2 linked regions of the Hydrogenophilus thermoluteolus genome follow. Each later gene encodes a partner of the first gene's protein in a complex. Links are inferred from orthologs where the notes say so. Each region holds a gene or a part of one and is shown on either strand. Other genes may lie near its edges. The genes, in order: nusB and rpsJ.

Region 1 (3,156 bases):
CTTGGCTCGTTGCCATCGACGGTTCATGTCCGGATGGATATTTTTTATCTTTCATCGAAAGGAACGTTCATGGCAACGACACCGTTTTCTCCCGAAACTCCAACGCAAACCGCAACCACCTTCGCCGATCTGGGGCTCCCCCAATCGATCTTGTCCGCCGTCACCCAATCGGGTTACACCGAACCGACGACGGTGCAGCGCGAGGCGATTCCCGCCGTGCTCGCGGACGAAGATCTGCTCGTTTCGTCGCAGACCGGTAGCGGCAAGACCGCAGCGTTCGCGCTGCCGCTCTTGGCGCGTCTGGCAAACCCCCGCCCCGATCCCCGGACACGCGGTGCGCGCGTGCTGGTGCTCACCCCGACCCGCGAACTCGCGCAGCAGGTCGAAAAGGCGTTTCGTACCTACGGAAGCGGGCTTCGCCGCTTGAAGACCGTGACCCTGGTGGGTGGGATGCCTTTCGGCCCGCAACGTAGAGACCTTGCGGGCTACGTCGATGTGATCGTCGCCACCCCCGGGCGCCTCAAAGATCACCTCAACCAGCGCACGCTCACGCTCGACGCGGTGGAGACGCTCGTGCTGGACGAAGCCGACCGCATGCTCGACATGGGGTTCATCGACGACATCCGCGAGATCGTCGCCACCACCCCAGCGAACCGGCAGACGCTCCTCTTTTCCGCGACGCTCGAAGGGGTCGTGGGACAACTCGCGCGTTCGATCACTCGGAATGCGCGCCGGATCGAGGTGGCGCGCACCCCGGAAGCGGCGCCGAAGATCGAGGAACGGGTACACTATTTCGACAACGAAGCGCACAAGAACCGGTTGCTCGCGCACCTGCTGAACGACGAAGCACTCCAGCAGGCGGTGATCTTCACCGCGACCAAACGCGGTGCCGAAGCGCTTGCCGGTCGGCTCCAGGATTCGGGGTTGCGTGCCGCGGCGCTTCATGGCGACATGTCGCAGCGTGCCCGCAGCCGCGTGGTCGAGCAACTCCGGCGCGGCGCGGTGCAGGTGCTGGTCGCGACCGACGTTGCGGCACGCGGGCTGGACATCGCCGGCATTTCGCACGTGATCAATTTCGATCCCCCCAAACAGTTCGAAGACTACGTCCATCGCATCGGTCGCACCGGTCGTGCCGGACGCGAAGGGGTGGCGGTCACGTTCGTGCACCCCAACGAATCGCGCTTGATCCAGGGGATCAGCCGCTTCGTCGGCCGGACGCTCCCGGAAGTGACCATTGCCGGTCTGGAGCCGAGCATTCCGCGCCCCGCAGGGGGGCAGCGCCACTCGGCAAACGGGCACGGCCGGAACGAGCGTCGCGGCCCCAGCAAAACGCGCCGCACTGCTGCCCACGCCAAATCGTACGCCGGGCAGGAACGCGGCGGCTGGGAACGGAGCCGAACCGGAAGCTGGGATAAGCCGGAGGGATCACATCGCCCCCGTCGCGCGTGGGATGCGCCCGCGTACGACCGCTGGGACGACGATGCGCCGCGTCAACGGCGGACGCTTTCGGTCAAGAAGTGACACAAATGAAAGGGAGCGTGCGCTCCCTTGTTCACGAGCGGGCTTTTTTCACGAACGGGATGTGAATTCCACCGCGCGCTCGCGTTTGGCAAAGCGGTCGAGCACACCGTTGACGAATTTGTAGCCTTCGTCTGCGCCGTAGCGTTTCGCCAGCTCGATCGCCTCGTCGATGATCACCCGATGGTTGGTTTCCGGATGGCCGGCAAACTCTGCCGCGGCGATCAACAGGATCGCGTGCTCGATGGGGTCGAGGTCGGTGATCGCGCGGCGCGAGAAAGGCGCCAGTTTGGCGCGAAACGCATCGGCATGGCGAATTGCGGTGCGGAGCAGCTCCAGCATCAGCAGATGGTCGGTGTGGGGAAAATCCGCCTCTTCGGCAAGCTGCTGTTCGATCGCGGCCAGGTCGTGTCCGGTGAGCAGCCACTGGTAGACCCCTTTGAGCGCGAGCTCGCGCGCAAGCCGCCGCCGCGAGCGCGATTTGTCGAGGGGCGTGGAGCGCTCGGCCGCGCTCACTGCGCACCTCCTTGCCGGGCCAACGCGCGCAGGTGGTTCGCCATCTCCACCGCCACTTGCGCACAGTCACGCCCTTTGCCGTGCATGCGCACTTCGGCCTCTTCGTCGGTGTTGGTGGTGAGCACCCCGTTGGCGATCGGGACACCGGTCTCGAGCTGTACGCGGGTGATCCCAGCCGCCATCTCGTTCGCGACGATCTCGAAATGGTAGGTCTCTCCCCGAATCACCGCACCCAGCGCAATGAGCGCGTCGAAGCGGTCAGAACGCGCCATCTTTTGGAGGATGAGCGGCAGTTCGAGCGCGCCGGGGACGGTGACGATCGCGACCGCATCGGGGGAGACGCCCAAACGGCGCAATTCCGCGACGCACGCCGAAAGCAGGCCATCGCCCACTTCCTGGTTGAAGCGCGCGAGCGCAATGCCAACGCGCACACCGCGGCCGTCGAGGTTCGGTTCGTATTCGTAAATGTCGTCGTATCGTGCCATGAGTCGATCCTAAAAACGTCACAAAACAGCGGGCGACGGTGCCGCCACCGCAAATTCCATACAATTGGGGGCGTGCGTCCGCTGACTGGCATCCAAGATCTCGATACTGACTACGTTGCCTTCCGCATCGAAATCGAGGATCACACCCGGTCGGATCTCTTCCGAAGATTCGATCGTGCCTTCGCGCAACGTCAAATGGAGGGTATCGGTTTCCCGATCATAGACCGCCTTCATGCTCGCCATCCCCTCGCTGCAGATATTTTTCCATTTTACTGGTTCGATAGACCGTAACGACCACTGGCGGTTCGTGCCCACTTTCGACCACGACGCGCACCAGGTACGTCTTTGCCGCGAAAACGATCCTTTTTTGGTAAATCGATCGGCCGCCTGCACCCGCAACGACCGACTCGGGCGCTTCTATCGTCGAAGCGATCCGTTCGAGCGTGATTCCCCGACGCGCCGCTTCGAAGCGCGCATGATCGGTCATGCGAAACGGTGTCATCCCTCTTCTTCGAAACCCACCACCTCCAGCCCGAAACCGGTCAGGTTCGGGAAACGCATCGGGTGCGACATGAGGCGCATCTTGCCGACCCCCAGCGAACGGAGGATCTGCGCCCCGACGCCGAGGAAACGGGGG
Region 2 (3,211 bases), 1.7 Mb from region 1 along the record:
TGCCGCTTGCCGAAATGTTCGGCTACGCAACGCAACTGCGGTCGCTCACCCAAGGTCGTGCTACCTACTCGATGGAGTTCAAGCATTACGCTGAAGCACCGCGTAACGTTGCCGAAGCGGTGATCAATGCGCGCAAATGATCGATGGTGACCATCTTTTGAAGGAGTGAAACGAAATGGCCAAGGCAAAATTCGAGCGGACGAAGCCGCACGTCAATGTGGGGACGATTGGGCACGTGGACCACGGCAAGACGACGCTGACGGCGGCGATCACCACGGTGCTGGCGAAGCACTTTGGTGGTGAAGCGAAGAAATACGACGACATCGACGCGGCGCCGGAAGAAAAAGCGCGTGGGATCACGATCAACACCGCGCACGTCGAATACGAAACCGCGAACCGTCACTACGCGCACGTCGACTGCCCGGGGCACGCCGACTACGTCAAGAACATGATCACGGGTGCGGCGCAGATGGACGGCGCGATTCTCGTGGTCTCGGCTGCTGACGGCCCGATGCCGCAAACGCGCGAACACATCCTGTTGGCGCGTCAGGTCGGTGTACCCTACATCATCGTCTTCCTCAACAAATGCGACATGGTGGACGACCCGGAACTTCTCGAACTCGTCGAAATGGAAGTTCGGGACCTGCTCAATCAGTACGGCTTTCCGGGTGACGACACCCCGATCATCAAAGGCTCGGCGCTCAAAGCGCTCGAAGGCGACCAGAGCGAAATCGGCGAGCCGGCGATCCTCAAACTGGCTGAGACGCTCGACAGCTACATCCCGACGCCGGAGCGCGACATCGACAAACCGTTCCTGCTCCCGATCGAAGACGTCTTCTCGATCTCGGGTCGCGGAACCGTCGTGACCGGCCGTGTCGAACGCGGCACCGTCAAAGTCGGCGACGAAGTCGAAATCGTCGGCCTGCGTCCGACGCAAAAGACCACCGTCACGGGCGTCGAAATGTTCCGCAAACTGCTCGACGAAGGGCGTGCGGGTGACAACGTCGGGGTGCTGCTGCGCGGAACCAAACGCGAAGAAGTCGAACGGGGTCAAGTGCTCGCCAAACCGGGCACCATCACCCCGCACACCCACTTCGAATGCGAAGTGTACGTGCTCACCAAAGAAGAAGGGGGCCGTCACACCCCGTTCTTCTCCAACTACCGTCCGCAGTTCTACTTCCGTACCACCGACGTCACGGGGTCGATCGAACTGCCGGAAGGGGTGGAAATGGTGATGCCGGGTGACAACGTCAAACTCACGGTGAAACTCATTGCACCGATCGCGATGGAAGAAGGTCTGCGCTTTGCGATCCGCGAAGGCGGCCGTACCGTGGGTGCCGGCGTCGTCTCCAAAATCATCGAGTGATCGATTTGTGATATGATTCGTGCCCTCGCATCTGCGAGGGCCTTTCTTTTGTTCTTTGAGGATATCGAGATGAAAACGCAAAAGATCCGGATTCGCCTCAAGGCGTTCGATTACCGGTTGATCGACCTTTCCGCGGCGCAAATCGTCGATGCGGTCAAGCGCACGGGCGCGGTCGTTCGTGGTCCCGTTCCGCTGCCAACCAAAATCGAACGCTACAACGTGTTGCGCTCTCCGCACGTCAATAAAAAGTCGATGGATCAGTTCGAGATTCGTACCCACCATCGCTTGCTCGATATCGTAGACCCAACGGACAAGACCGTCGACGCGCTTTCGAAGCTCGACCTTCCTGCCGGGGTTGACGTCGATATCAAATTGCTCTAAGCATAACCATTTTTGTGCTACAATGCTGCGTTCATCCGACGCAGCTTTTGTGTTTTGGTAACCTCCGGTCAATCGTAACCGGAATAGGAGATAAAAATGAGTCTTGGCCTTGTTGCACGCAAGGTCGGCATGACCCGCATTTTTACCGAGGACGGGCAGAGTATTCCCGTAACGGTATTGGCGGCTGCCGGCAATCGCGTTGTTCAGATCAAGTCTCCCGAAACCGACGGCTATGCAGCCGTGCAAGTGGGTTTCGGGGAGCGTCGCCCCATTCGGGTCACGAAACCGCTCGCAGGTCATTTTGCCAAGGCGGGTGTCACTCCGGCTAAGGTACTCCGCGAATTTCGTGTCGACCCGGCTGAACTCGAGCAGTTCAAGCCCGGTGACACCCTTTCGGTCGAACGCTTCCAGGTCGGGCAAAAGGTCGATGTTACCGGCCGCTCGATCGGGAAAGGGTTTGCAGGTGCGATCAAGCGACACAACTTCAGTTCGAACCGCGCGTCGCACGGCAACTCGATTACCACCAATGCACCGGGTTCGATCGGTATGGCGCAAGACCCGGGTCGCGTCTTCCCGGGTAAGCGGATGGCGGGGCATCTGGGTGACGAAACCGTCACGGTGCAAAACCTGGAAGTGGTGCGGGTCGATGCCGAGCGTCAACTCATCTGGGTCAAGGGGGCGGTCCCTGGCGCGAAAGGTCGCGAGGTGATCGTTCGTCCCGCAGTGAAGGCCAAAGGCTAAGCGAGGCGACGATGGAATTGAAACTACTCGATACGAATGGTCAAGAGGCAGGCGCAGTGACCGTCTCGGACCAGCTTTTTGGTCGCGAATTCAACGAGCCGCTCGTCCATCAGGTCGTGGTGGCGTACATGGCCAATGCGCGTCGGGGCACGCGGGCGCAAAAAGACCGTTCGCAAGTGAAACACTCCACACGCAAGCCCTGGCGGCAAAAGGGTACCGGCCGTGCGCGTGCCGGGATGACCTCGAGCCCGTTGTGGCGTGGAGGTGGGAAGGTTTTCCCGAGTACTCCGGACGAAAATTTTTCTCATAAAGTCAACCGGAAGATGTACCGCGCTGCGATGGCGTCGATTTTGTCGGAATTGGCGCGCCAGGGGCGGCTTGCGGTTGTCGATGGTTTCGATGTCTCGGCTCCGAAGACCAAGCTGGTCGTCGAAAAGCTCAGGGCGATGGGGGTCTATGATCGCAATGTCCTCCTTGTCACCGAACAGCTCAGCGAAAACCTGCTGTTGGGTAGCCGTAATTTGAAGAACGTGTTGGCGCTGGAAGCGCACGAGGTCGATCCGGTCGCGCTGGTTCATTTCGACTTGGTGTTGGTGACCAAGGGCGCCCTCGAAAAATTCCAGGAGATGTGGCAATGAGTGCGCTCAAGGAACGCCATTATCAGGTACTGCTGGCACCGGTGATTTCCGAAAAATCGACGATGCTGGCTGAGACGCGCAATAC

The links.
Region 2: the proteins of nusB (region 1) and rpsJ are in contact, whole or in part, in a solved structure (PDB 3D3B), measured with the Escherichia coli proteins. The link is inferred for Hydrogenophilus thermoluteolus from one-to-one orthologs.

Annotation. Positions count from the first base shown.
Region 1 is NZ_AP018558.1:2,156,543-2,159,698, forward strand. Bases 303-3,140 are described here. They hold nusB (transcription antitermination factor NusB), read right to left. Parts: upstream 2,035-3,140; coding sequence 1,570-2,034; downstream 303-1,569. Other genes in these bases: HPTL_RS10490 (DEAD/DEAH box helicase), read left to right, coding at 303-1,521; ribH (6,7-dimethyl-8-ribityllumazine synthase), read right to left, coding at 2,031-2,519; HPTL_RS10505 (DUF2283 domain-containing protein), read right to left, coding at 2,538-2,753; HPTL_RS10510 (DUF4258 domain-containing protein), read right to left, coding at 2,737-3,021; ribBA (bifunctional 3,4-dihydroxy-2-butanone-4-phosphate synthase/GTP cyclohydrolase II), read right to left, coding at 3,018-3,140. In the rest of the region: more of HPTL_RS10490, read left to right, coding at 70-302; more of ribBA, read right to left, coding at 3,141-3,156. UniProt on the Escherichia coli protein: Part of the processive rRNA transcription and antitermination complex (rrnTAC). The complex forms an RNA-chaperone ring around the RNA exit tunnel of RNA polymerase (RNAP).
Region 2 is NZ_AP018558.1:428,526-431,736, forward strand. The notes cover bases 199-3,091. They hold rpsJ (30S ribosomal protein S10), read left to right. Parts: upstream 199-1,435; coding sequence 1,436-1,747; downstream 1,748-3,091. Other genes in these bases: tuf (elongation factor Tu), read left to right, coding at 199-1,366; rplC (50S ribosomal protein L3), read left to right, coding at 1,844-2,488; rplD (50S ribosomal protein L4), read left to right, coding at 2,500-3,091. In the rest of the region: fusA (elongation factor G), read left to right, coding at 1-140; more of tuf, read left to right, coding at 176-198; more of rplD, read left to right, coding at 3,092-3,126; rplW (50S ribosomal protein L23), read left to right, coding at 3,123-3,211. UniProt on the Escherichia coli protein: Involved in the binding of tRNA to the ribosomes. Part of the processive rRNA transcription and antitermination complex (rrnTAC). The complex forms an RNA-chaperone ring around the RNA exit tunnel of RNA polymerase (RNAP).